Regions from separate parts of the Burkholderia cenocepacia genome, predicted to be linked through region 2. Evidence: predicted binding sites of a transcription regulator. Region 2 holds the regulator's gene; each other region holds the start of a gene.
The links. The regulator FNR, encoded in region 2, switches genes on or off when oxygen is low (the NO sensors DNR and NnrR bind a similar motif). The targets are predictions, from matches to a motif close to TTGATNNNNATCAA.

Region 1: SY91_RS20215 (universal stress protein) is a predicted target of FNR. The motif match lies at 7,418-7,431, and genes of this name have one in related genera.
Region 3: adhP (alcohol dehydrogenase AdhP) is a predicted target of FNR. The motif match lies at 5,389-5,402, and genes of this name have one in related genera.

Annotation. Positions count from the first base shown of each region.
Region 1 is NZ_CP060040.1:828,961-838,732, reverse strand. It holds gene SY91_RS20250 (DUF3562 domain-containing protein) at 61-315, opposite strand; gene SY91_RS20245 (hypothetical protein) at 862-1,296, shown strand; gene SY91_RS20240 (universal stress protein) at 1,798-2,733, opposite strand; gene SY91_RS20235 (amino acid permease) at 2,951-4,333, opposite strand; gene SY91_RS20230 (hypothetical protein) at 4,368-4,610, opposite strand; gene SY91_RS20225 (DedA family protein/thiosulfate sulfurtransferase GlpE) at 4,778-5,803, opposite strand; gene SY91_RS20220 (cupin domain-containing protein) at 5,989-6,495, opposite strand; gene SY91_RS20215 (universal stress protein) at 6,830-7,300, opposite strand; gene SY91_RS20210 (PAS domain S-box protein) at 7,620-9,722, shown strand; gene SY91_RS20205 (response regulator transcription factor) at 9,719-9,772, shown strand, end outside.
Region 2 is NZ_CP060040.1:2,284,290-2,294,061, forward strand. It holds gene SY91_RS35225 (hypothetical protein) at 28-315, shown strand; gene SY91_RS26670 (LysE/ArgO family amino acid transporter) at 395-1,015, opposite strand; gene SY91_RS26675 (LysR family transcriptional regulator ArgP) at 1,125-2,018, shown strand; gene fnr (fumarate/nitrate reduction transcriptional regulator Fnr) at 2,067-2,813, opposite strand; gene SY91_RS26685 (universal stress protein) at 2,917-3,384, opposite strand; gene SY91_RS26690 (DUF3005 domain-containing protein) at 3,913-4,320, opposite strand; gene SY91_RS26695 (hypothetical protein) at 4,599-4,832, shown strand; gene epsC (serine O-acetyltransferase EpsC) at 4,970-5,890, shown strand; gene SY91_RS26705 (SDR family oxidoreductase) at 6,054-6,857, opposite strand; gene folE (GTP cyclohydrolase I FolE) at 6,857-7,492, opposite strand; gene SY91_RS26715 (LysR family transcriptional regulator) at 7,589-8,515, opposite strand; gene pobA (4-hydroxybenzoate 3-monooxygenase) at 8,632-9,772, shown strand, end outside.
Region 3 is NZ_CP060040.1:926,388-936,159, forward strand. It holds partial or broken gene SY91_RS35500 (ABC transporter substrate-binding protein) at 1-716, opposite strand, end outside; gene SY91_RS20690 (serine aminopeptidase domain-containing protein) at 984-1,901, shown strand; gene SY91_RS20695 (MarR family winged helix-turn-helix transcriptional regulator) at 1,898-2,329, shown strand; gene SY91_RS20700 (sialidase family protein) at 2,786-4,231, shown strand; gene adhP (alcohol dehydrogenase AdhP) at 4,302-5,330, opposite strand; partial or broken gene SY91_RS20710 (TonB-dependent receptor) at 5,795-7,826, shown strand; gene SY91_RS20715 (methyl-accepting chemotaxis protein) at 8,302-9,772, shown strand, end outside.

The sequences.
Region 1 (9,772 bases), 1.4 Mb from region 2:
CAGGATGGCCGGATTCGATGGACGGGCGGCGCGCCGGTCTCGGCGCCCGGCTCCCCTCCGCTACAACCGATGGCTCGGACGCGGATCGTCGTCCGCAGGTGCCGCGTCGGCCCGGGTATCGCGGTCGAAGTCGTCCTTCCGGCGCATCCGCTCGCGCAGATTCCGGATCGCGAACACGTGGATGTAGTCGTGCACGCGCGCACCGGACGACAGCGCGCGCACTTCGTCGTCGAGCATCGCACGCAGCTGATCCGCGCCGATCGCGCGCTGTTCGGCGGCTTCCTTGAGTGAATCGAGCAAATTGTCCTTGGACATCGACGAACTCCTGACGGTCGAGGAACGAAAAGATGACGGTACTGGAAGCTTAAAGACTGGATAGACGGGCGGCGTACGATGCGCCGACGCGTGTTTGCGCGCGATCAACGGCACATTGCGTGCCGCCGCGCCGGTTCGTTGCGTTGCCGAACCGGCCGCGCGGGGTTCGCGGTGCACGTGGCCCGCGAACGAAACTGAAAGCCCTGCCACCCCACCCCGGGCGTGGCACTGGCGACGGGCGGCGGGTGGAACGCCGGGCGACGCCGATGCAAAAGCGAACTTAGACCGGCCGAAATCACGCGTCAAGCGGCGCCCGCCGCGTGCCGTTCATTCATGGGGGACGAACGCGCCGGACCGGCCGGCCGCCGCGCGTGTCAGCGGATTCCGATACGCGTCGCGCAATTTCCTGACAGCGACTTCAGCGCGCGCCGCTTGGCAGCGTGCCCTCGCCACACGATACTGATCACATGAACCAGGCGTTCATACCGGAACATCGCTCAGTCGGCCGTCGAGCCGGCACGCGGGGTCCGGCGCAGGAGACCAACCATGGCACATCGCAACTTACCGGGCCGGGACGGCCAGCGGCGCGCGTCGGGCAACGCGCGCGCCCTGCCCGCCCGGGCCGCGTCGGCCGGCAACCGTCCGTCCGACGATCTCGACACCCTGCTCGCGCTCGCACGCGAGGCCGGGTTGCTCGTCACGCTCGACGGGCAGATCGGCCGCGAAAAGTATCAGAGCGTCGCGGGGTCCGTCCTCGCGTTGCAGCGGTTCGCCGCGGCGCTCTGCGCGCGACACGCGGCCGATGCACCGGCCGGATCGGAGCCGCGTCGCAAGGCACGCCCCGGCTGGCCGCATGCGAATCGTTTGCGTAGCCGCACGTGCAGCGGGTGCGCGCCGCTGCACGTCGTGCGTCCGCATGTGCGGGTACGACGCGGCGCTGGCCGTCGGCACGACCTGCGATCGATTCTTCGTACCCTCTGATCTCCATACTTCACCGACATACGGTGCGGTGCCGTGCAATGGCTGCGCGCGCCACGACACGGCTGTCATGCCGACGCGCTGCCGTGCACGCGTCCATGTTCGTCGCGATCCACATCGAAGCGAACGCGCGCGATGACGCACGACACGACGCGGCCGCATTCAACCCCCTTGCTGCGGGAAGTGGATTCGACGGGGCCAGGCGGAAAGCGGACGGGGTGACTTGCACCCCGCCCGTCCTCCAAGGCAACCGTCGGTTGCCTACCCTCGTGCCAGAGAGTTCCCGGTCGGATGACGCGCCGTATAAGCCCGTGGCGCGGCTCCTGAAATGATGTGACGGAAGTGAATGCGGCGGAAATGGCTACCCGCATGCAGGCGCGGGATCGTGTGCAAGCACGACAGACCCGCCGCGCCGCCGGACGTTCCATCACTGTCTCACGCGATGCGCGTCGCGTTTCTGATGCAGGTCAATCCTGAGCCGCATCGATCGCGACGACGTGCGATTCACTCCGCACCACGCACCAGCAGCACGGGCACCTGCGCGAGGTGCGCCACGCGTCGTGCGACGCTGCCGATCAGCCAGGCGGCGATGCCGCGACGGCCATGCGTGCCGACCACCAGCAACTCTGCCCGCCAGTGCACGGCATCACGCATCAGCGCATGGGCCACGTCGTCGCTGGTCGGATGCGTTTCGACGATGCCGCGCTTGGTCGGATTGCCTGTCGCGTGGAACAACGGGCCGATTTTCGCGAGCGCGTCCTCGCCCTCCGCGCGATACGCATCCTCGAGCGCGCGCACCGGCACGACATCGGTCAGACGAACCGCCCGGTCGATCACGTACGCCGCATACAGCAACGTCCCCGGCGCCGCGAAGCCGAGGCCGACGCGCACCGCATGCAGCGACGGCTCGCTGCCGTCGACCGCGAACATCAGCCGCTGCAGCGTGCCGTCCGTCGGCCGTGCGTAGGTGCCGGGCACGATCAGCAGCGCGCAGCGCGCGCGTTTCGTCAGCGTGTCCGACATCGCGCCTTCGACGAGCCGCAACAGCCCGTGATGCGGATTTGCGCCGATCGCCAGCACGTCCGCGTGCCACGTCGACGTATCGTTCACCAGTGCGTCCGCGACCGAGCCGCCCGTGACCGACGTATCGACGATCGCCTGTTCGACTTCGCTGTCGCTGTCGGCGAACAGCGCCGCGATCCGCGCGCAAGTGGCCTGCGCTTCGCGCATCATGTCCTCGCGCGCGGACGTCAGCAGCGCGTCGATGCGCGGAATGTCGGGCAACACGAGGCGCGGATTGTCGATCGCGCAAATGATGCGCAATCGCATGCCGGGACGCAGCAGCGTGCGCACATAGCGCGCGGCGGTCAGCGATTCGGGCGTCGGGTCGACGGCCAGCGCGATCCGCGCGAGCGTCGGAATGGATTGGGCAGGCTGCATGGCGAAGATCTCCGTGCGTGCGCGTCGTCGCTGAACGACGACGGAAGCTTCGCGCGGCAGCGGCGCGCGGCGGCCGGACAGCCGCCGCGGTCGCGGGGATCGGCGTGATGCCACGCGAAGCGCGGACAAGCAATGCGTTCGTTCAGCATAGGCCGTCGGGCCCGCGCATGCATGATCGCGATCAACGATCGTGCGGCGCCCTGCCCGTTTCCTCCGTTTACGACTTCGTCGGCATCGACGCGGTCGAACGGTTCGCGTAGAACAGCGCGTACGCGATGCCGAGCAGCACGATCCACACCGGCCCGATCACGAGCGCGACGCGCGTATCGGGCGTGAACGCCATCAACACGACGACCAGCACGAGAAAGCCGAGCGCGACGAACGAACCGAGCGGATAGAACGGCACGCGAATCGGCAGGCGCGCGATCTTGTCGGCCGACAGCGTGCGGCGAAACCGCATCTGCGCGATCAGGATCACGCACCACGTCCAGATCGCACCGAACGTCGACACCGACGTGAGCCACGTGAACACGTGCTGCGGCGCGAGATAGTTGAGCAACACGCCGATCAGCAGCAACGCGACCGACACGGCCACGCCGTACACGGGCACGCCGCTGCGGTTCACGCGACCGAGCGCGGCCGGCGCCTGGCCCTGCTGCGCGAGGTTGTAGAGCATCCGCGCGGTGCTGAACAGGCCGCTGTTGCACGACGACAGCGCCGCGGTCAGCACGACGAAGTTGATGATGCCGGCGGCGGCCGGAATGCCGAGCCGCGAGAACGTCATCACGAACGGGCTGCCCTGCGTGCCGATCTGGTCCCACGGATAGAGCGACATGATCACGAACAGCGCACCGATGTAGAAAATCAGCACGCGCCAGAACACCGAATTCACGGCCTTCGTCAGCGACTTCTCCGGATTGCGCGCCTCGCCGGCCGTGAGGCCGAGCATCTCGACGCCGAGATACGCGAACATCACGATCGGGAGCGCGGCGATCACGCCGTTGATGCCGTTCGGCATGAAGCCGCCGTGCGACCAGAGGTTCGAGATGCCGGTCGCGACCCCGCCGTTGCCGATACCGAACGCGATCATCAGCCCGCCGCCGATGATCATCAGCACGATCGTGACGATCTTGATCAGCGCGAACCAGAATTCGAATTCGCCATACAGTTTGACCGCGATGAAGTTCACCGAGCCCATCGCCAGCAGCGCCGCGAGCGCCCAGATCCAGTTCGGCACGCCGGGGAACCACATGTGCATGTAGACGCCGACCGCCGTGATTTCCGCCATGCAGGTGACGATCCACACGAACCAGTAGGTCCAGCCGGTCAGGTAACCGGCGAGCGGGCCGAGGTAGTCGCGCGCATAGCGGCTGAAGGCGCCGGCGACCGGGTTGGTGATCGCCATCTCGCCGAGCGCGCGCATGATCAGGAAGATCGCGAGGCCGCCCAGCAGGTAGGTCAGCAGGATGGCCGGGCCGGCCGTGCGGATCGCGGTGGCCGAGCCGAGGAACAGGCCGACGCCGATCGTCGCGCCGAGCGCCATCAGGTTGATGTGCCGTTCTTCCAGCCCGCGGTGCAGCTGGTCTTCTGGTTGTTTCAAATCCGTCTCCTTGGCAGCCGCGAGCGGGCCGCCGTCATTGTGTCGATGACCATGCGCGCCCGTTCATGCCGATTGTGGCAGCCGAAAACGAAATAATCGCCGCTGTCGATTTCCGAATAAGAAACGACACGGATACCGCGTCAATCCGGTTGGAATTGCTGCGGATTATCCGATCTTTCCGGAACAATCCGGAAAAACGGATCGAGCCTTTCACCGAATACACCCGAGCGGCCCGCGCGACGCGGCTGTGCGCGTGACGAGCGGCAACGGGATTCATCGCTTTCGGCGCGAACGAACGCGCGTCGAATGTGCGCCATTTCGCGCACGCAATATGCAGGCGGGATTATAGGGAGGATCGGCGGTTTCATGCCAGGCGATTTTGGGGAAATCGCGGCGGGCGAAATGGGTGACCGGATTTAAATCCGCGTAAAACGGTGTGCGTATTTATTTCGACAACGTCGCTCGCACCGTATACTCGCCCCCCAGCCCGCCCTGCTCGGGCCGCACGAAATACCGCGACGAATCCAGATCGGCCGGCAGCGGCTCGACCGGATAGCCATGCTTTTCCCACGCATCGAGGCCGCCCTTCAGCGCCCGGATGTTGTGGATCATCTTCTTGCGCTGCATCTTCGCGATGAGCCGCTTCGCAGTCGCCTCGTTCGGACACACGCAATAGACGACGATCGGCCGCTTCAGCACTTCCGGGTCGAGCAGGTCCGGCGAATCGAGATCGACCGGCACCGCGCCGGCAATCCGGTACGGCTCGCGGTCGCGGATCGCCTTCGGCCGCGCATCGAAGATCAGCGGCGGTTCGTCGGACGTCATCATCTCGACGAGCTGCGGCGGCGAAATGCGCACCTGTGCGAGATAGCGGCGGAACTGTACGCGGCGCACCCAGCGGTACAGCAGGAACGTGATGAAGATCGCGAGGAATGCGTCGAGGATCGTGCCGCCGCTCGCGCGCACCCACAGCACGAATTGGACGATCTGGTCGTGAATGGCCGCACCGCCGATCAGCCAGAACGCCGCCCACAGCGACGCGCCAGCCAGATCCCAGAACAGGAACACGCCGATGCCGATCGCGGTCGTGCCGAGCAGCGGCGCCGACACGAGGCCGAGACCCGGCAGGAATTTCGACAGCACGAGCAGCGGCGCGCCGTACCTTTCGAATACGTTACGCGCGAAGCGCAGCGTCGTGTCGAGCGACAGCGAGAAACGCACGAGGCCGTTCAGCAGGCGCCGGCCGCGCGTGCGGCCCATGAAGAACCACAGCGAATCGGCCAGCATCGTCGCGCCGATCGCCGCCGCGAACATGCTGACCCAGGACGCCTGCCCCATCGCCGCCATCGTGCCGCCGAGAATCAGCATCGGCACGGCCGGCACCGGCACGCCGAGCTGCGTGATCAACACGCTCGCGAACACGGCCCACGGGCCGAGCGACGATGGAATAGCGATGGGAAAGTGCCACACGGCGGCGCTCCTGGAAGACATGCGGGCCGCGCGACAGGGCCGTCGGTACGGCAGCGCACCGGCCGCCGCGGCACGTCCGCGACCGACCGGTGCATCGTACGCATTCTAAACGGGTTTGACCTCGACCGCGCGGAACGCAAGCCGTCGGCAAGGGCTTTGCACGCGGCGTGACGCGACCGTGACGGTCACACGTCGGAGCGTTGCGCGAGTTGCGCGACGTGCTCCGCGTAATCGGGAAACTCGGCCGCCAGTGCGACCGCATCGGCCAGCTCGAATTCCGCGAACTCGAACCCGGGCGCCACCGTGCAGCCGACGAGCGCGACGTGCGCCGGCGACGCGCAGCGCGCACCGAACCAGCTTCCGGCCGGCACCACGGCCTGGAACACGGTGCCGGGATGCGTGAGCGGGTTGCCGAGCCGGTGGATCGTCAGCCCGTCGCGCGCGTCGAGCACCCACACTTCGATCGGATCGCCCGCATAGAAATGCCAGACCTCGTCGGAACGGATGCGGTGCCACGACGAATACGCGCCGTCGCACAGCAGGTAATAGATGGCGGTCGACGCGGCACGGGGCGCACCGTCGGCCGGACGCACGACCGAATCGGTCGCGCGGTAGGTTTCACGGAAATAGCCGCCTTCGGGATGCGGCTGCAGGTCGAACTGGCGAATCAGGTCGGTCGCGGAAATCGGCATGGCAAATGACGTCGGTAAGGTAGGAAACCGGCATCCGGCGGACCGCCCGATCTCGATTCAGGCGACCGGGTGCCGCCGGATGTCCCTGCGTCGATCGCCGCGGCCATGCGCGCGGCGAACAAGCGGACACCGGCCGATGCTGCCAGAACTGCGTGCCCGGATGCAACCGTCGACGCGCAATCGCATGCAGGCGAGCGTCTCGTCGGCGGCCGCCGCGCCGTGTTGGACGACGCGACGGCGCAGCCCCCCGCTCACGCAGACATCCGGGATGCCGCGCGGCATCCTGTCGACTGCGGGCCCTCGTGCCGCAGCGGCGGCCGCCGTACGTCGTCGCTTACGCGGTCGCCGACGCGCCCGGCTCGCCGTGCCGCACCAGCAGCACCGGCCGGTCGGCCGCACGCAGCAACGATTCCGCCACGCTGCCGAGCAACAGCCTGCGCAGGCCGTGCCGCCCGCTCGTACCCATCACGATCAGGTCGGCGTCGGCTTCGGCCGCCGTGCGCATCAGCACCGTCGCGATGTCCTCGCCGTACGCGTCGAGCGCGCGCACCGTGCCCCGCACATGCTGCTGCGCGAGCACCGCTTTCGCATGGTCGAGCACCGGCGTCGCGGCATCGGTCGCGGCGACATCGCCATCGCGCTCGGCGGCGAAGCCGGCGTCGACGTCGACGAGCTGCGGCCGATGTTCGACGACGTACGCACAGGTCACTTCGCCGCCGGACGCCGTCGCGATCCGGATCGCCTCGTTTAGCGCGAGACGCGCGCTCGGGCTACCGTCGAGCCCGACGAAAATCCGCTTGTACATGGTCCGTCCCTCCGACCGGGCGCGCGTCGCGCCCTGCGCAATCACGACCCGTTACCGCAGGCCGGCCCGGTGCCGGCTTGCCTGCCGAACAGTCTGCCCCACGTGCCGACGTGTGCGTTGACGCGCGTCAAGCGCGGCCGGCGCGCCCGCAGCTTCATGCCGTTTGCCGCTATTTCAACCGACCCCATTACAAAAAATGTGTAAAACGCGCACAATTTCATCTTCAAAATAGTCGTTGCACGCAGCCGGTGCGAGTTTTCCCGGTTTTGCCGCGCTGTCCGAGTGCCCCGGATAGCCCGAACAACAGAATGGCCATCGAATGACCCCCAGTGGAACCCCGACGCGGGACGCCCGAGGGCCCACGCGCCTCCAGACCATGCTACGCCAGCCGCTCGCGGCCGGCGTCGCCGCGCTGTGCGCGGGCGCGCTGCTGTCGCTCGGCGTCGCGCTGCTGGTGCGCGAGCAGTGGCAAGGCGCCGTTCATACGCGTTTCGAACGCCGCACGACGCACGTGACGGCGATGCTGCGCCACGAGTTGCAGGCCGGCGTCGCCGTGCTCGAAGGCGCACGCGGCACGTTCGGGCTCGTCCCGGACATGACGCCCGGCCAATGGCGCCGATACGCGGAGACGCTCGATCTCGACAGCGGCCGCTCGCCGGTCCGGCAGATCGGCTATGCGCCGCTCACGCCCGCGGCGCGCGGCGCGCTGGCCGGCGCAAAGCCGCTGCCGACCGATCCGCTCGCGGCAGCGACGCTCAGCGCCCCCGTCTCGAGTTCGCCGGTCGTGCGTTTCGGCGCGTCCGACGCGGCGCCGCTCACACGCGCGCTGCGGACCGGCGACATCGCGCTCGGCGTCCACCCCGCCGACGACGATGCCTCCCGCGACGCCCGTACCCTGACGCTGTTCCTGCCCGTGGCGACCTCGCCGCTGGCCGCCGCCAAGCCGTCCGGCACGCGCGAAGCTGGCGCCGACGGAGTGCTGTTCGCGGCGCTGAGCCCGCGGCGCCTGATCGAGCGCGCGCTCGACGCGGAACGCGGAATCGACCTGTGGATGACCGCCGGCGGCGATCCGCGCGCGATCGCCAGCGTCGAGACGACGACCGACGAAGCGTCGGCGTCGCCCGACCTGATGCGGCGTACCGATGTGCTGAATTTCGGCGGCACCGCGCTGACGCTCGCCTATTCCGCGGACGGCCGGCCGAGCGCGACCGGCGCGCAGCGTGCGGCCGGCACCGTGCTCGCCGCCGGGCTGATCGCGTCGTTCGGATTCGCGGCGCTCGTCCATGCGCTGCTGCGCAGCCGCGCCGATGCCGGCGCGAGCAGCCGCGGCATCCTCAACGAAGCACGGATGATGGGCATCATCCGTTCGTCGATGGAAGCGATCATCACGATCGACGAGAAGCAAACCGTCGTGATCTTCAATCCGATGGCCGAGCAGGTGTTCGGCGTGTCCGCGATGGAGGCGATCGGCGCGCCGCTGTCGCGCTTCATTCCGGAGCGGTTCCGCGCCGCACATGCGAAGCACGTCGACCAGTTCGGCGTGACGGGCGTGTCCGAGCGGCAGATGGGCCGCCAGCGCGTGCTGTTCGGGCTGCGGGCCAACGGCGAGGAATTCCCGATCGAAGCGTCGATTTCGCAGATCCGCGACGCGTCGGGCAAGCTTTATACGGTGATGCTGCGCGACATCACCGAGCGGCAGCGGGCCGAGAACGCGCTGAAGCAATCGCGCGAGGAATTGCGTGAACTGTCCGCGAACCTGCAGAACGTGCGCGAAGAGGAAAAAACCCGCATCGCGCGCGAGTTGCACGACGATCTCGGGCAGCAGCTCACCGCGTTGAAGATGGATCTGTCGGTCGTCGAGCAGCAACTGCGCATGCCCGGCCGCGCGCAACCCGATGAGGGCGTGCAGACGCATCTGCGAGGCATGCGGCGGCTGATCGACGCGACGGTCGCGTCGGTGCGGCGCATCGCGGCCGACCTGCGGCCGGTGATGCTCGACGATCTCGGCCTCGTGCCCGCGATCGAATGGCTCGCGAACGATTTCACGAACCGCTACGGGATCGACGTCGAGCGCCACATCGAGACGGGCGGCCTCACGTTCACCAGCGCGGGCGCGACCACGCTGTTTCGCATCGTCCAGGAAGCGCTGACGAACGTCGCGCGCCATGCGGATGCGACGCGCGTGGCATTGCGGCTCGACGTCGAGGAAGGTTCTTGCGTGCTGCGCGTCGCGGACAACGGCCGCGGCGCGGCGCCCGGCGGGCCCGCCCACGAGGACAAGTCGTTCGGCCTGATCGGCATTCGCGAACGCGCGCACATGCTGGGCGGCACCGTGACGATCGACACCGCGCTCGCGCGCGGCTTCTCGATCACTGTCGCATTTCCGCTCGCCACCGTTCAACAGGACACGCTCATCACATGATCAAGGTGCTCATCGCCGACGACCATACGCTCGTACGCGACGGTCTGCGG
Region 2 (9,772 bases):
ACGTTCGACCGATTCTTCGATCACTACGTGCACGACTCGATCGCGGGTTTCAAGAAGCAGATGGAAGACGGTCACGTCGGCTTCGCCGAATCGAGCCGCTGGTCGGTCAACCGTCAGTACTTCATGGGCAAGCGCGGCAAGAAGTTCCTGTACTGGCGCTACGAGGGCGACAAGGCCGAGCAGGCCGCCACGCAACTCGCCAAGGTCGATCCGGCGAAGCAGCAGGACCCGACGGCAGCCAACGAACCGCAACTGGCGAGCAACCAGCCCGCGGCGATCGGCGGCGCGCTGCCCGACGCGACCTCGACGGCCTGACGCCGACCCCATACCGGTCGCGACCGCGGCCGACTGCCTGACGTCGCGGCAGACAGGATCTGCCGCGACACATCCCTCTCTACCGCAACTGCACGGCCGCGAGAAACAGCACCATGCTGCCGATCGCGCCGTCCAGCACGCGCCACGCGACCGCCTTGCGGAACCACGGCGCCAGCAATCGCGCGCCATAGCCGAGCCCGAGGAACCACACGACGCTGACCGTCATCGCGCCGATCGCGAACGCGAGCCGCGCGCCTTCCGGCTCGCGCGCGCCGGCCGTGCCGATCAGCAGGAACGTGTCGAGATACACGTGCGGGTTGAGCCACGTGAATGCGAGCGTCATCAGCACGATCGCGAGTGCGCTCTGCGGCGGCGGGGCGACCGCGTCGCCGCGGACGTCAAGCGTGTCGTGGCCCGGCTTGAACGCACGGCGCAGCGCGTTGATGCCGAACCACGCGAGATACGCCAAGCCCACGTACAGCACCGCATGGACGAAGGTCGGATAGCGCTCGACCAGTACCGATGCGCCGCCGACGCCCGCGCCGATCAGGATCATGTCGGACACCGCGCACAGCAGCACGATCTTGCCGACGTGCGAGCGCATGATGCCCTGGCGCAGCACGAATGCGTTCTGTGCGCCGATGGTGACGATGAGCGACGCGCACAGTGCGGCGCCGTGGGAAAAAGCGAGCCAGTTCATGATGGGGACAGCCGTGGAAGCAGTAGACGGATGAATCGGGTAGCGCTAGTCTGCGATCGGGGCGGGAATAAGAGAAGCTAAATCACCTAATGCGGATTAAGGAAATCTAATGCTCGACTACGCGTTGCTCGATGCCCTCGCGGCCGTGATCCGGCACGGCTCGTTCGAGCGGGCAGCCAAGGAGCTGAACGTCACGCCGTCGGCGGTGTCGCAGCGCGTGAAGCTGCTGGAGGAGCGGGTCGGCAGCGTGCTCGTCAAGCGCGGACAGCCGTGCGTCGCGACCACGTCGGGCGCGCTGCTGTGCCGGCATACCGAACGCGTGCAGCTGCTGGAGGCCGAACTGGGCGGCCGGATGCCCGCGTTGCCCGGCCAGATCGCGAGCGCCTGGCCGACGCTGCGCGTGGCCGTCAACGACGACAGCGTCGCGACGTGGTTCATCGACGCGGTCGGGCCGTTCTGCACGGAGCGCGAGACGCTGCTCGACCTCGTGATCGACGATCAGGATTACACGGCCTCGCGCATTCGCGACGGCAGCGTGCAGGGCGCGGTGACCGCGCAGGCCGAGCCGATCCAGGGATGCCGGTCGGAGCGGCTCGGGCGAATCCGCTATCGCGCGGTGTGCTCGCCGGCGTTTTACGCGCGTTATTTCGATGCGGGGATCACGCGCGATGCGCTGCGCCGCGCGCCGTGCGTGATGTTCAATCCGAAGGACGGGTTGCAGGCGCGTTTCATCCGGCGCGTGACGCGCGCGGATCTCGATCCGCCGCAGCACTGGATACCGCACGTCGCAGGCTATCTGCGCGCGTGCGAAACGGGATTGGGATGGGGGATGTGCCCTGACCGGATGGTCGACCGGCAACTGGCGGCGGGCGAGCTGATCGACATGTCGCGCGGCCGGACCATCGACATCGATCTGTACTGGCAGAGCTGGCGTCTGTCGATCGGCTGGCTCGACGATTTCAGCGCGGCGCTGAAGGCGCGTGCCGCGCTGTTTCTCGATTGACCGGCGACGCCACGCGGGCGGCGCGCACGCGGTGCGCGCCGTGCGACGTCAGAGGTGTTGCAGGCCGTCGAAGTCGACGATCTGCACGTGGCGGCCCTGCATTTCGATCAGGCCGCGCTTCTGGAATTTCGACAGCGTGCGGCTGACCGTTTCGAGCGTCATGCCGAGATAGCTGCCGATGTCCTCGCGCGTCATCCGCAGGTTGAATTCCGACGGCGAGTAGCCGCGTTTCAGGTAGCGCGACGAGACGTCCAGCAGGAAAGCGGCGACGCGCTCCTCCGCATTCAGCGAGCCGAGCAGCATCGTTTGCGACGTTTCGCGCACGATCTGTTCGCTCATCAGCTTGTGCATGCGCAACTGCATCGAGCCGGCTTCCGAGCACAGCGCCTTGAGCGCGCTGTACGGAATCACGCAGACGGAGCTGTCTTCCAGCGCGACCGCGGTGCGCGGGTGCGTATCGTCGCAGATGCCGTCGAGGCCGAGCGCTTCGCCGGCGAGGTGCAGGCCCGTGACCTGTTCGCGGCCGTCGTGGCGTGTCGCGACGGTCTTCAGCGAACCCGAGCGCACCGCGTACAGGTTGTCGAATGCGTCGCCTTCGCGGAACAGCGCTTCGCCGCGCTTGACCGGGCGTGCCGCGCAGATGACCGACTCGAGGCGACTGAGCGCTTCGGGCGCCAGGCCCTGCGGCATGCACAGGTGCCGCATCGCGCACGACGAGCAGTGCGGGGCCTGACGGGGAGCCCAGCTACCGGCATGGGGCGTGGCGGCGGGGCGGGTGGCGACGGGCGTCAGCATGATCGTTTACTCCGGCGTTGAATCGACGAAATCATTGTCCCACCGCAAGTTGCCGCTGTCGGGTGACAAAACGTCGCGACCGGGCGCACGTGCCGAACGCCGCTCAGGCAGCCGGTTCGTCCGCGTTGGCGGCGGCCGGAATCAGCAGCACCGGCAGCGTTGCGTGGCGCACGCATTGTTCGGCGATGCTGCCGAGCACGAGGCGGCGGAAGCCGCGGCGGCCGTGCGTGCCGAGTACGAGCAGATCGGCGCCGAACGCTTTCGCGCCGTCGAGGATCAGTGACGACACGTCGTTGAGCGACGTCGCTTCGTTCAGCTGCGTTTCGCCCTTCACGCCGGCGGCCTGCATCAGCTTCGCGAAATCCTGCGCGAGCGCGTTGCCCTGCGCGAGGAGCTGATCGCGCAGCACGGACGGATCGTAGCCGGGCACGTTGTAGTAGATCGCGGCGTTCTCGACGACGTAGAACGGCTGCAGCTCCGCGCCGTGCGCTTTCGCGAGCGCCAGTGCGGCATCGAACGCATGGCGGGACGTGTCGCTGCCGTCGACGGCAACCAGAATACGCTTGTACATAGTGTCTCCGAGTGGCGGGTTGAAACGAAGTCGGCCGGATGGCCGAGCGGGCCGGGCAATGCTGCGAGGCAGAGTAAACCAACGGGCACGATCGTGCAGCGAGGTGCCCGCCGTGCCGCGCGGCCGCGTGGTTCCTGTCGCTGTCGCGCATGGCCATGCGCGCGACGCATGCTGCGCCGCGCGACGCGTGTCGTGGGATGCGGCATGCGTCGCGCCGCACCGCCGGCGCAAACGCATGCGCACGCATCGATCCGGCGCGGCTGCAACCCTGCCGATGCGCTGCACGCACCACCATTCAATCGCAATCGCGCCGTGGCGCCATGACTTCGGTCAATGCCTGTGCGTCGATGCGATGCGCGGCATGCATGACTGCGAAGCCGATGCCAGGGCGCGGAGTCGTTCGTTGTGACAACGTGCGAGCGGGTATCGGCGTGCAGTTCGATCGCACGCGCCGGTTCATCGCCATCGATCATCGTGACCGGCCGATAGCGCCTCTCAAACGAACGACCGATTCAAACGCCGCGCCGGCTATCTCGGCACGACCGTCAGCTCGATGACGCGCTCCGGCCGGCGGCTGTGGCCGGGCCAGTATGCGCTGCCGTACATCCGGTGAACGGGGCCGAACGGCGCGTCGCCCGCGGGCGGCGTGTCGAAGCCTTTCTCGATCACCGTGTAGCCGGCGCGCAGCGCAAACGCCGGATGGTTGCCGTCGGGGCGGCTGTCGAAACCGGCGAAGCCGTCGCCGGCCTCCGGCATCGCATTGACGAGCGACGCATTGCTGCGCGTGATCTCGTCGGGCGAGATCGGCCCGACCCCGGCGAGCCGCGACGCTTCGCGGTGCTTGCCGTCGGTGTCGACCGTGCTGTCGTGCGTGTCGTCGTTGTCGAGTTCGATGCTGCGCGGATGCGCACGACCTGTTTGAGCGGAGGATTCCATCGCGGCTCTCCTGGCGGCGACACGCTCCGGATCGAAGCAAATCCCGTTCCGGGCACGACGGGAAAAGGCGCGCGGGCGATCGCCGCGGTCGCGCGACGCGCACTGATTTGTCATGATTTATTTCAGCTAGAAGACGCGTTTTCTACAGAGTATGATTCTTTTCCTGCGAAGCGGCGACAGGGGATGAAGTCTCGCCGCCTCTGCCCGCGCCGGGGCGCCGCAGCACCCTTAAAGACGGGTAGCGAACAACAAAGCAAGGGACTAGAGGTGGCGGATTCATGCAAGCGACTACTGCTTTCACGCACCGCGGTTATCTGTTGAATTGCGCGCCCGCACGCGCCAGTGACGGTTCATTCAAGCCCTACGTCGTGATCTCCCGATCGAGCGACGGGGAGCTCGTGGCGAACCGGTTTTTTCCGATCGAGCTCCAGTTCAACGACGAAGGCGACGCGATCGCGCACGCGCGCGACTGGGCCGTGCGCTGGATCGACGCGAGCAGCGTCTCGATGTGACGCCGTCGCACGCGTGCGGCGCTGGCCGTCCGGCCGATCCCCGGGGTGCCGCTCCCGGACAAAAAACGCGGTAATCTTGCGGAACCCGTCACTTTATTAGCGGCCGCGCATCCGCGCGCGGCTGCCCGCATTGGCTTATGTCGACATCACCCGCCCGTCAGTGGGGCCTCGAAGAAATCGTCGCCGGCTTGCGCGAGTCGCGCGAGGAACTCCATCGCACGCGCCATCCGCGCGGCATCCGCGAACTGCCGTCGCGCGATGCGATCTGCAAGATTGTGACCGGCCTGCGCGCGTCGATGTTTCCGACGCACTACGGCGCGCCCGACCTGACCGACGAAAGCGTCGACTTCTACGTCGGCCACACGCTCGAAAGCACGCTGCGCATCCTGTCCGAGCAGATCCGCCGCGCGCTGCCGTTCCTGCCCGAGCACGTCGATACGCCGTTCGCCGAGCTCGACGAACGCGCGTTCGAGATCGCGCGCGAGTTCGGCCGGCAGTTGCCGGCGATCCGCGCGCTGCTCGTCAGCGACATCCAGGCCGCGTACGCGGGCGATCCGGCCGCGCAGCACATCACCGAGATCCTGCTGTGCTACCCCGGCGTGTTCGCGATGATGCACCATCGGCTCGCACACGCGCTGCACCAGCTCGGCGTGCCGCTGCTCGCGCGGTTCATCAATGAAATCGCGCACTCGGCCACCGGCATCGACATCCACCCCGGCGCGCAGATCGGCCCGAGCTTCTTCATCGATCACGGCACCGGCGTCGTGATCGGCGAAACCGCGATCATCGGCGAGCGCGTGCGCGTGTACCAGGCCGTCACGCTCGGCGCGAAGAGTTTCCCGGCCGATGGCGAAGGCGCGCTGGTGAAGGGCAATGCACGGCACCCGATCGTCGAGGACGACGTGGTGATCTATGCGGGCGCGACGATCCTCGGTCGCGTGACGATCGGGCGCGGCTCGGTGATCGGCGGCAACGTGTGGCTCACCCACAGCGTGCCGCCCGGCACGAGCGTCGCGCAGGGCAAGGTCCGCGAAGGCGGGAGCGCCGAGAAGCCGTAACGCGGAGGGCGAATGCGCGGGCGTCGTTCCGCGCAACGCCGCGGATGACGCGCAATGGTTCGGCGGCCGGGCCGCCGTCGCGCGCGCTCGGGCGTGAGCGGCGCGAAGCCGGCTCGGCCCGGCGCACGAAGGCGGCGCGCAGCCGCCTGCGTTCATCGAAGCCTCAGTGCTTGCCGTCCGGCGAGCGGTGCTTGTACAGCACGTCCTGATCGACGCGGATCAGGTTCTGGCCCGCATCGACGACGAAATCCACGCCGTTGTACGCATTGCCCGTGAGCAGCAGGATCGCGCTGGCGACGTCGTCGGGGCCCGCGATGCGCGCGAGCGGCGTCGATGCGCGGCTCGCGTGTTCGAAGTCGGCCTGCGTCTGGTCGTCGCTCGGCAGCATCAGCCCCGGGAACACCGCATTCACGCGCAGCACCGGCGCGGACGACAGCGCGAGCATCTGCGTCAGGTTGCCGAGCGCGGCCTTCGCGACCGTGTAGCTGAAATGGTCGCGGTGGAAGTTTTCCTTGATCTTCTGGTCGACCACGTTCACGACGACGCCTTGCGTGCCGGCCGCGCGGGCCCGCTCGTAGAACGCGCGCGTGAGCAGGATCGGCGCGCGGCAGTTGACGGCCCACGCCTGGTCGAACGCGGCGAGATCGAAGCTCGGGAAATGGTCCTGCCAGAATACCGACGCGTTGTTGACCAGCACGTCGAGGCGGCCGAAGCGCGCATAGACCGCATCGATCAGCGCGGTGATCTGCGCGGCATCGGACAGGTCGGCCTGCAGCGCCACCGAATCGTGCCCGCGTTCGGCAATCGCGCGGGCGGCGGCGTGCGCGGCATCGGCCGAACGGTCGTAATGCACCGCGGTGCAATAGCCGTGCGCGGCGAAATACTCGGCGAACGCGCGCCCGGCCCGGCGCGCGGCGCCGGTCACGAGCACGACGGGCGCGTGCGCCGTTTGCTTCGTCTGCTCCATCAGGTATTCGTCAGGTTGACCGAGGAAGGATTCGCGACGATCGACAGGAATTCGCGGCGCGTCGACGGATCGGTGCGGAACGTGCCGAGCATGCGCGACGTGACCATCTCGACGCCCGGCTTGTGCACGCCGCGCGTGGAGATGCACTGGTGTGCGGCGTCGAGGATCACGCCGACGCCCTTCGGCTGCAGTACGTCGAACAGCGTGTCGGCGATCTGCACGGTCATCTTTTCCTGGATCTGCAGGCGCTTCGCGAACGCGTCGACGAGGCGCGCGAGCTTCGAGATGCCGACGACGCGATGGTTCGGCAGATACGCGACGTGCGCGCGGCCGATGATCGGCACCATATGGTGCTCGCAGTAGCTCTCGAAGCGGATGTCCTTCAGCACGATCATTTCGTCGTAGCCGTCGACTTCGCTGAACGTGCGCGCGAGGATGTCGCGCGGCTCCAGCGCATAGCCGGCGAAGAACTGCTCGTATGCGCGCACCACGCGCGCGGGCGTGTCGAGCAGGCCTTCGCGCGCGGGATCGTCGCCGGCCCAGCGCAACAGCACGCGGACGGCGTCTTCGGCTTCTTCACGGCTCGGCCGCGAGGCGACCGGCTGGGGCTGTGTGGTTTTCTTTCCCTTACCCATGTAGTGGCTCCATCGAAGGCCGCCTGCGGCGGCCGATATCCGGCCATTGTTTCATGCTTTCGCCGCTCGTGCGTGCGGGCCGCCGCGCCTCCTTCCTCACTTCGGCCATTCGTCCTGTTCGTCGTTGAACAGCGACGCGACGACGCCACGCAGCCACGCGGTGCGCGGGTCGTTGTGGTACTTGCGATGCCAGTGCTGTTTCAGGTCGAAGCGCGGCAACGCGAGCGGCGGCTCGACGGGCACGATGAACGCGTGCTCGGCCGCATACGCATAGCCGATCGCGTGCGGCACCGTCGCGATCAGGTCGGTGCGGCTCAGGATGAACGGCAGGCTCATGAAGTGCGGCGTTTCGAGCACCGCGCGGCGCTGCATGCGCTGCTTGGCCAGATATTTCTCGAGCACCTCCTGGCTGCGGCCTTCGGCGCGCACCACCGCGTGCCCGCACGCGAGGAACTGCTCGACCGTGAACGGCGGCGTCTGCTCGAACGGATGGCCGCGTCGCATCAGGCAGACGAACCGGTGCGTGAACAGCCGCTGCTGGAAGAAGTTGTTGCCGTCGAGATCGGGGAAGTAGCCGACTGCAAGATCGATCGACCCGGCTTCGAGGCCGCGTCCGACTTCGTCGTGCGCGAGCGAGACCGAACGCAGGTTCGCGTGCGGCGCGTGCATCGCGAACGCCTGCAACAGCTTCGGCAGGAACACGATCTCGCCGACGTCCGACAGCGCGATCGAGAACGTATGCGTGCTCGCGGCCGGATCGAAGTCGTGCGGCGCGACGAGGCCGCGCTCGATCTGCGCGAGCGCGTCGCGGGCGGCCGGCAGCAGCGCCAGCGCGCGCGGCGTCGGTTCCATGCCGCGCGACGTGCGCACGAACAGCGGATCGCCGAAGTATTCGCGCAGCCGGCCGAGCGCCGTGCTCACGCGCGGCTGGCTCACGCCGAGCAGGTCGCCCGCCCGGCTCACGTTGCGCGTGTCGTCGAGCGCGACGAGGTAGGGAATCAGGTTCAGATCGAGCGTTTCCATGGCCGGGCCGGTATCTCCAAAACGTATACAACATATCTCCTGAATCGCGTTGCCGCATAGTCGGGAAAGCGCTCAAATGTATTCCACGATTCGAATTAATGTTCTGGAGACGAACAATGCGCACCCAAGTCGCGATCATCGGCGCCGGTCCGTCCGGCCTTCTGCTTTCCCACCTGCTGCGCCTGCAAGGCGTCGATTCCATCCTCGTCGAGGCGCGTTCCCGCGAATACTGCGAGAACCGCATCCGCGCCGGCGTGCTCGAGCAGGGCACGGTCGACACGCTGAACGACGCCGGCCTCGGCGACCGGATGCGCCGCGAGGGGCTCGAACATCACGGTATCGAGCTGCTGTTCGACGGCCAGCGCCACCGTATCGACCTGTCCGAACTGACCGGCGGGCGCGCGATCACCGTCTATAGCCAGCACGAAGTCGTGCGCGACCTGATCGCGGCCGGCATCGAGCACGGCCATCAGATGCACTTCGAAGTCAGCGACGTCGCGCTGCACGACGTCGAAAGCGAGCATCCGTTCGTCACGTTCAAGCACGCGGATGGCCGCGCGGACCGCATCGACTGCGATTACATCGCCGGCTGCGACGGCTTCCACGGCATCGCGCGCCAGACGATTCCCGCCGAGCGGCTGAACACGTTCGAGCGCGTCTACCCGTTCGCATGGCTCGGCATCCTCGCGGACGCGGCGCCGTCGCTCGACGAGCTCGTGTACGCACATCACGACAACGGTTTCGCGCTGTTCTCGATGCGCTCGCCGACGGTCACGCGCCTGTACCTGCAATGCAAGCCGGATGAAGACCTCGCCGAATGGTCCGACGCACGGATCTGGGACGAACTGCACACGCGCTTCTCGAACGACACCGGCTGGACGCCGACCGAGGGCCGGATCACGCAGAAGAGCGTGACGCCGATGCGCAGCTTCGTGTCGGAGACGATGCAGCACGGCCGCCTGTTCCTCGCCGGCGATGCCGCGCACATCGTGCCGCCGACCGGCGCGAAGGGGATGAACCTCGCGGTGGCCGACGTCCGCGCGCTGTCCCGCGCGCTCGGCGCGCGCTACCGGACGGGCGACGCGACGCCGCTCGAGCGCTATTCGGCGACCTGCCTCGAACGCGTGTGGCGCGCCGAGCACTTCTCGTACTTCATGACGAACATGCTGCATGCGTCGCCGGACGACTCGCCGTTCGTCAATCGCCTGAAGTTTGCCGAGCTGAAATACGTGACGCGTTCGCGAGCGGCCGCGCAGT
Region 3 (9,772 bases), 1.4 Mb from region 2:
ATGGCTGTCGACCCACTGGCGCGCGACCACCACGCGCCGCAGGAAATCGGTGATCTCGGCGCGCTTGCCTGTCGCGGCCTGCTCGTTCGCGGCGACGAAGCTCAGCGCCGGCATCAGCCCCTGCGCGGTCGTCACGGGGCGCGCCCCTGCCGCAATGCGAGCGTGCTGACGAACGGCTCCCACAGCGACACCGCGTCGACCGAGCCGTTCGCGAGCGCATTGGTCGCGTCGATCGGCATCAGGTACGCGTACTTCACCGAATCGGCGCGCAACCCCGCGTGTTCGAGCGCACGCAGCACGAGCTGCTGGCTCCACGCGCCGCGCCATACCGCGATGGTCTTGCCTTGCAGATCGGCCACGGTGCGCACCGGCGAGTTCTTCGGCACGAGGATCGCTACGCCGTCGAGGCTCTGCCGCGACACCGCGACGACCTTGACCGGCGCGCCGCGCGCGGCCAGCGTGAGCAGCGCGGAATCGCCGAGGAAGCCGAGGTCGATCGCGTTGCCGTTCAGGCTTTCGGCCACCGGCGCGGCGGCCTGGAAGTGCTTCCACTCGATCGTGTAAGGCAGGTCCTTCAGCGCGCCGGACGCCTCCATCGACGCCTGGATGTTGAAGTAGTTCTGTTCACCGACACGCAACGTGACGGTGTCTTTGGCGATGCCCGGCTGCGCGGCGAGCGCCAGCAAGAGCGCCGTGACGATTCGGCTCAGCAACATGATCTCCCGGAAGGTTTGTCCGCCGTGCGGAAACCGCCGGCGCAACGGATGGAACCGGTGAAGATACGTCGATCCACTTCATGACACAAACGCAATATTCTTCTATGCAAAGATGCAAATATTTTATGACTCGCTCGCGTGCGTGCACTGCTCGTCGTCTGCCGACGCCTCCCGAAGTTCGAAGGGTTCCTCGACAGATATTTCGTGCACGAAATAAATTACGAACTATATTTCGCATACGAAATAACTACCCGAGCGAGGACGCCCATGAGCTCCGAACCCATCGAATTTTCCGCTGCGGACGGCTACGTGCTGCACGGCACGCTGTGGTCGCCGGATGCGACGCCGCGCGCGCTGGTCCTGATCCATCCGGCGACGGCCGTGCCCGAGCGGCTGTATGCGGGCTTCGCGCGCTTCCTGACCGAACGCGGTTTCGCGGCGTTGACCTACGACTATCGCGGCATCGGCGCATCGCGGCCGGCGCGTTTGGGCGCGCTGCAGGCCCGCATGCGCGACTGGATGGAGCTCGACGTGGGCGCGGCGACCGCGTGGGCCCGGCACGCGTATGAAGGGCTGCCGTTGCTGGCGGTCGGCCACAGCGTCGGCGGCCACGCGATCGGGCTGTCCGGCGCGACGACGCATCTGCGCGCGGCCGTGCTGGTCGCCGCGCATGCGGGCAGCACGCGGCTGATCGCGCAGGCGGCCGAGCGCCTGAAGGTGCGGCTGATCCTGCGCGTGCTCGGCCCGCTGACGTCCGCGTTGCTCGGCTACGTGCCCGGCAAGCGGCTCGGGCTCGGCGAGGATCTGCCGGCCGGCGTGTTCCGCGAATGGAGCCGCTGGACGACGCTGCCTCACTACTTCTTCGACGATCCGACGCTCGGCGCGGCCGAACGCTTCTCGAAGCAGCAGTTGCCGATCCTCGCGCTCGGCTTCGACGACGATCCGTGGGCGAACCCTGCCGCGATCGGCCTGCTGGTAAGCTATCTGACCCGCGCGAAGGTCGAACGCCGCCAGATCGATCCGCGCGCGGCGGGCAGCGGCCCGGTCGGGCACATGGGCTTCTTTCGAAGCCGGCCCGGCACCGTGCTGTGGCCCGACGTCGCCGACTGGCTCGCGCAGGCGCTCGACACGCCGCGCACCGCGGGCCGTCCCTCTCTTTCCATTGCAGCCGGGAACCCAGCTTGAGCGAAGACCGACGACTGTTTTTCATGTTGAACATCGGCCAGCGACGCGTGCAGCGCTGGATCGACCGCAAGGCCGAAACCGAAACGCGCGCGAGCGCCGCGCAGGCCGGTGCACTGTTCTGTCTCGCCAGGCAGGACGGCGCGCTGATCGGTGAAGTCGGCGCCGCATTGCAACTGGCGCCGTCCGCGATGACGGGGCTCGCCGACCGGATGGCGAAAGCCGGCCTCATCACGCGTCATGCCGATTCGGACGACGGCCGCGCGACGCGGCTGTACCTGACCGACGCAGGCCACGCGGCGCTCAAGCGTGCGCGCGTGCTGCTGCGCGAACTCAACGGGAAGCTGTGCGACGGGTTTTCCGACGCCGAACTCGACGTCGTCGCGCGCTGGTTGCACACGTTGCAGGAGCGCTTTCCGGCGGAGCGCTGAGCAGCGCATCACGCGCTCACAGTCGGCGCGTGCCGGACATCAATCGCAAGCGATTGCGATTCGCGTTTTCGATTCGATTTTCATGCCGCCGCAACGGCAAATCTTGCATGCCGGACGCCTGCTTCCGGCAACGCTTTCCGGCTACGTCCTGTTACAAAAAACCGTCTGTTGCGCGGCATTCGAATCGCCTACATTGCAATCCACTTCGACACATTCGTCGCATGCCCGGACTGGCGTTCCCGTCGGGTCGACATCGCAGACACACCCGACAAGCATTGAAAACGAAGAGGAGTCTTAACCGAAGCGCTGGCGGCATCCAGCGCACGCGGATCGCGATGACTGAAACGGCAAGCTGAACGGCACGTCACGACGTGCGCGGCACGATTCGCCGCGCCCCGGCTCGCGTCGTCTCGTCGTGCCCCGCCATCGCATCCGCCCCTCACCGAGGAGTCGTCCATGCGACGCATGATCGTGTCCCATCCGCTTGTCACCCGTCTGTCCGCCGCGATGGCGCTGGCCGCCGCTGCCGTGGCGCACGCCGAACCCGTCGTCGTGTCCGGCCCGAGCCCGTTCGCCGCGTGCACCATCGGCGGCCCGGGCACCAACTACGTGAATGCAGAAGTCGAACCGTGGCTCGCGGTCAATCCGGCGAACCCGAACAACATGATCGGCGTGTGGCAGCAGGACCGCTGGTCGAACGGCGGCGCCCACGGGCTCGTCGCCGGCTACACGTTCGACGCCGGCGCGACCTGGGCGCGCACGCCGCAGCCGTTCAGCGCATGCGCGCCGGGCGGACTGAAATACGAGCGCGCGTCCGATCCGTGGGTCTCGTTCGGGCCGGACGGCACCGCCTACTCGGTATCGATCTCGTTCAACCAGTCGAACAACGCCAACGCGGTCGGCGCGTCGGTCTCGACCGACGGTGGGCAAACGTGGAGCAACCCGGCCGTGCTGATCGCGAACGACGAACCGACGACGCAGTTCTTCAACGACAAGGAATCGGTGACCGCCAACCCGGTGAAGGCCGGCACCGCCTACGCGGTATGGGACCGTCTCGAGCTGCCGAACGGCAACCCGTACGCGAACCTGCACACGAAGGCGTATCGCGGGCCGACGCTGTTCTCGAAGACGACCGACGGCGGCAAGACGTGGAGCGCCGCGAAGGTGATCGTCGACGTGCCGTCGCGCCAGCAGACGATCGGCAACCAGATCGTCGTCGATCCGAAGAGCGGCACGCTCTACGATTTCTTCGACCTGATCCAGCCGCCGTTCAGCAAGGCGGCCGGCAAGGTCGCGTTCATCAAGTCGACCGACGACGGCGCGACGTGGACCAAGCCGCAGATCATCGCGGGGCTGCAGACGGTCGGCGTCACGGACCCGAACACCGGCGAACCCGTGCGCACCGGCGACATCATTCCCGAACCCGCGATCGATCCCGCATCCGGGCAGCTCTACGTCGTGTGGCAGGACAGCCGCTTCAACGGCGGCGCGTACGACGAGATCGCGCTATCGACGTCGAAGGATGGCGGCGCGACCTGGAGCACGCCGCAACAGGTGAACACGCCGACCGGGCGCCCCGCGTTCAATCCGTCGGCGCGCGTCGACAACACGGGCGCGGTGATGGTCACGCACTACGACTTCCGCGACCTGCAGGCCGGCAACACGACGACGCTGCCGACCGGCTTCTGGCGCAAGATCTCGCACGACGGCGGCGCCACGTTCGCCGACGAGCGGCGCGTCGGCGGCCCGTTCGACATGAAGCTCGCGCCCAACGCCGAAGGGTTCTTCATCGGCGACTACCAGGGGCTCGACGTTCTCCCGTCGTCGTCGTTCCATCCGTTCTTCGTGCAGACCAACGCGGGCAACCTGACGAACCGCACCGACGTGTTCTTCGCGCCGTAACGCGCGCCTGGCCACCTCGCCGCCGCTCCGACGCCATGCGTCGCGCGGCGGCGGGCGCAGCTCCAGCGCATCAATGCATGTCGGTCAGCACGATGCGCCCGTCGACCTTCCCTTCCCGCAGCTTCGCGAATACGTCGTTGATGTTGCCGAGCCGGTCGCGGTGGATGTGCGCGCGCACCAGGCCGTCCGCCGCGAAATCGAGCGATTCCTGCAGATCGCGCCGCGTGCCGACGATCGACCCGCGCACGGTGATGCCGTTCAGCACGGTCGAGAAGATCGGCAGCGGGAAATCGCCCGGCGGCAAACCGTTGAGCGCCACCGTGCCGCCACGCCGGACCATCCCGAGCGCCTGCGCGAACGCGCTGCGCGATACGGCCGTGACGAGCACGCCGTGCGCGCCGCCGATTTCCTTCTGGATCACTTTCGCGGGGTCGTCGATCGACGCATCGATCGTCAGATGGGCGCCCAGTTGCCGCGCCAGCGCGAGCTTGTCGGGGGAAATGTCGATGGCCGCGACGTGCAGGCCCATCGCACGCGCATACTGCACGGCCACGTGCCCGAGGCCGCCGATGCCGGAAATCGCGAGCCACTGGCCCGGGCGCGTGTCGGTGACGCGAATGCCCTTGTAGACCGTGACACCCGCGCACAGGATCGGCGCGATCTCGTCGAACGCGACCTGCGCGGGCAACTGGCCGACGTAGTCGGGATCGGCCAGCACGTATTCCGCGTAGCTGCCGTTCACCGAATAGCCGGTGTTCTGCTGCCCATGGCACAGCGTTTCCCAGCCCGTGCAGCAGTACTCGCAATGGCCGCAGGCCGTATAGAGCCACGGCACGCCGACGCGATCGCCCTCGCGCACGTGCGTGACGCCCGCGCCGACCGCCGCGACGATTCCCACGCCTTCGTGGCCCGGGATGAACGGCAGCGACGGCTTGACGGGCCAGTCGCCGTCGGCCGCGTGCAGATCGGTATGGCAGACGCCCGACGCCTTGATGTTGACGAGAATCTGGCCGGGCCCCGGTGCGGGGATCGGCACTTCGTCGATGCGCAACGGCTCGCCGAACGCGTGTACCACGGCCGCTTTCATGGTCTGGGTCATGCGTTGCTCCTGTCTGGTCGATGAGCGACCCAGTATCCGGTTTCGGCACCGGAGCACGTTGATACGCGTCAACGTATCGGAACGGATGCAGCGGTCAACGCGGCTTCGCCACGATCGGCATCGTTCGACGCGAAAGCTCGAGCCGTCGATTACAGACCGCCCCGCTGCTCGCGCCACCCTTTCACCGTTCCGACAGAAACCCGACGAGATCCTGCCATTCGGCTTGGATTTTGACATGATATAACATATCATTTCGCGTGCTCGTCCACCGGATGCCGTTCCAACCAGGTGGCCGCGCCTTGCCGAGCCATGTTCCAACGGGTCACTGCGCGTCAGCGACGCAACAATATATCGTATCCAGCAGTGGCCCGCATCGCTCGTTATCCGATCCGATTCCAACCGATTCACCGACCATGCGCGACCTCCCTCGCTTACCGCTTCGCCCGCTCTCGTCCCTGTCGCTGATGCTGTGCGCCGCCGTCGCCCACGCGCAGACCGATGCGCCCGCCGCGTCCGGCACGCCTGCCGCCGCACCCGCACCGCTCGCACCGATCTTCGTGACCGCGAACCCGCTCGGCGACACCGAACTGATCGCGCCGACCGTCCAGCTTTCCGGCGACGCGCTGACGCGCCGCCAGGCCGATTCGCTCGGCGAAACGCTCAACGGGCTGCCCGGCGTGTCGACCACCACCTACGGGCCGATGGTCGGCCGCCCGATCATCCGCGGGATGGACGGCGACCGGATCCGGCTGCTGCAGAACGGCGTCGCGGCGTATGACGCGTCGTCGCTGTCGTACGATCACGCGGTGCCGCAGGACCCGCTGTCGATCGAGCGCGTCGAGATCGTGCGCGGCCCCCGCGCTGCTGTACGGCGGCAACGCGGTGGGCGGCGTGGTCAACACGATCGACAACCGGATTCCGCGCGAAGCGATCGAAGGCGTGACGGGCGCGCTCGACGCCCGCTACGGCGGCGCGAATTCCGTGCGCGCCGGCGCCGCGCAGGTCGAAGGCGGCAACGGCCGCTTCGCGTTCCACGTCGACGCATTCGATCGCGAAACCAGCAAGCTGCGGATTCCCGGCTATGCGCGCAGCAGCCAGCAGCGCGCGATCGACGGCCCCGACACGCCGCAACCGGAAGGCAACGTGCCGAACAGCGACGGGCGCGTGCACGGCGGCGCGGTCGGCGCGTCGTACACGTGGGCGGACGGTTTCGCGGGCCTGTCGTACAGCGGCTACGAATCGAACTACGGCTCCGTCGCGGAAAGCGACGTGCGGCTGCGGATGCGCCAGGAACGCCTCGCGTTCGCGTCCGAGGTGCGCAACCTGAGCGGGCCGTTCACGAAGCTGAAATTCGATTTCGCGTACACCGACTACCGCCACAAGGAAGTGGACAACGGCGAGACGGCGACCACCTTCCGCAATCGCGGCTACGAGGCGCGCATCGAGGCACGCCATCGAAAGATCGGGCCGTTCGAAGGCGCGATCGGCGTGCAGTTCGGCCAGAATACGTTCTCGGCGCTCGGCGACGAAATGCTCGTGCCGTCCACCCGCACCAACAGCGTCGCGCTGTTCGGCCTCGAGGAATGGCAGGTCGTCCCGGCGCTGAAGCTGAGCCTCGGCGGCCGCTTCGAGCACGTGAAGGTCGATCCCGATCCGGCGGGCGTCGAGAAATTCGCGGGCGCGCAGCCGCGCGACTTCAATGCGGGCAGCCTGTCGGCCGGTGCGCTGTTCTCGCTGACGCCGGTATGGTCGATCGCGGCGAACGTCGCCTACACCGAACGCGCGCCGACCTTCTACGAGCTGTATTCGAACGGTCCGCACGATGCGACCGGCCAGTTCCTGATCGGCAACCCGAACGCGTCGAAGGAAAAGGCCGTGTCGACCGACCTGTCGCTGCGCTATGCGAGCGGGCCGAACCGCGGCAGCGTCGGCGTGTTCTACAACCGCTTCTCGAACTATCTGACCGAGTACAACACGGGCCGCGTGGTGGACGACGACGGCGAGCCCGTCGCGCCCGGCACCGACGGCTCGCTCAACGAGGCAATCTACCGCGGCGTGCGCGCCGAGTTCTACGGCGTCGAGCTGGACGGCAAGTGGCGTGCGTTCTCGCGGCGCGGCCACACGGTCGATCTCGAACTGACGGCCGACTATACGCACGCGCGCAACGTCGACACGGGCCAGCCGCTGCCGCGCATCGCGCCGCTGCGCGCGACGCTCGCGGCCGACTACGGTTATGGCCCGTTCGGCGCGCGGGCGCAGATCACGCACGCGTGGTCGCAGCATCGCGTGCCCGACGACGACTTCTCGACGGACGGTTATACGTCGCTCGGCGTGATGCTGACGTACAAATTCCGCGTCGGCCCGACGCACTGGCTCGCCTACCTGCGCGGCGACAACCTGACGAACCAGGAGATCCGCTACTCGACGTCGGTCGTGCGCGGCTTCGCCCCGCAAGGCGGGCGCAGCGTGATGGCCGGATTGCGCACCACGTTCTGACCCTCGCATGGCTCGCGGCGCCCGTCGCGGGCCGCTTTCCGGGGCGAACCCGACGCCGCCGCGTCCTTTCCGTTTGTCCGTCAGACAGTCGCATCATTCACGCCGATCGTCGTGAACACGCATATCGGCTTCCATTCCCCATTCCTCCGCAATGAAATTCCGGCATTCACCGGTAATTTAGAATGAACTCATCAGACAATTACTATAAAGATGACGTTTATTGTTTTACCAGTAAATCCGGTTTCAAATACCTCGCATAAACAATTCAGTAAATATCGCCCCTCGCCTCTTTTGATCGAGATCAAGAATGCCCGTACGACAAGGCTTTGTTCGATCGAAAACAGAATGTAAGGGTTTTGACGGGTAAAGAATCATCCCGAATACCCGTTAAAGCCGGCACGATTCCGTATCTGGTCGAACGATAAATTCCATTTGCCAACCACACGCACAGGGGCACAACGTGAAAATCGCCAGAATGAGCATCAAAACGAAACTCCTCGGCGGCTTCGGCCTGCTCGCCGCGGTCGTCGTGATCGTGTCGGGCATGGCCCTCAAGGCACTGTCCGATACGAACGCCGAGTTTTCACGCTACATGAACGGCATCAACGCGCGGGCGAACCTGTCCGCGCAAATCCGCACCGCGGTCGACCGGCGCGCGATCGCCGCGCGCAACCTCGTGCTCGTCACCCGGCCGGCCGACGTCGAAGCCGAACTGGCCGAGGTGAACCACGCGCACAAGGACGTGCAGGACCATCTCGCGAAGCTCAAGGAACTCATGGCGAACGCGACCGACACCTCCGATCGCGCACGCGAACTGGTGGCCGACATCGTGCGCATCGAGGCCGGCTACGGGCCCGTTGCGCTGCGCATCGTCGGACTCGCGCAGGCCGGCAAGAAGGACGACGCAATCGCCGACATCGAGGACAACTGCCGCCCGTTGCTCGCGCAACTGGTGCGCGCAACCGACGCCTACGCGACCTTCACGCATGAACGCGAACTCGAAATCGCGCAGGCCTTCGCGGATCGCTACACGGCGGAGCGCAACCTGCTGGCCGGCATCTGCCTGATCGCCGTCGCGATAGCGGCCTGCGGCGGCCTGTGGCTCACACGCAAGATCACGGTGCCGATCGGCGCGGCCGTGGACGTCGCCCGCACGGTGGCGAACGGCGATCTCGGCAGCCGTATCGAGGTGCGCGGCAACGACGAAACGCGCGACCTGCTCGACGCGCTGCGGACGATGAACGAACGGCTGATCGGCATCGTCGGCCGCGTGCGCGACTCGTCGAACAGCATCGCGCACGCGGTGAGCGAGATCGCATCGGGCAACCTCGACCTGAGCCAGCGCACCGAGGAACAGGCCGCGTCGCTGCAGGAAACCGCGGCGACGATGGAGGAATTCACGTCGACGGTGCGCCTGAACGCGGAAAACGCGCAACAGGCCAGCACGCTCGCCGCGAATGCATCGGACGTCGCGCACCGCGGCAGCTCGGTGGTCGGCCGCGTGGTCGACACGATGACGGAGATCGGCCACAGCTCGTCGAAGATCGCCGACATCACGGGCATCATCGAAGGCATCGCGTTCCAGACCAACATCCTCGCGCTCAACGCGGCGGTCGAAGCCGCCCGCGCGGGCGAACAGGGCCGCGGCTTCGCGGTCGTCGCGAGCGAGGTGCGCAATCTCGCGCAGCGCTCGTCGACCGCGGCCAAGGAAATCAAGGAACTGATCACCGCGTCGGTGCAGACGATCCGCGACGGCTCGGCGCTCGCGGGCGAAGCCGGCAAGACGATGTCCGACGTCACGCAAGCCGTGGCGCGCGTGACCGACATCATGGGCGAGATCGCGGCCGCATCCGCCGAGCAAAGCCGCGGCATCGACCAGGTGAACCTGACGATCACGCAGATGGACGAGACGACGCAGCAGAACGCCGCGCTCGTCGAGCATGCGG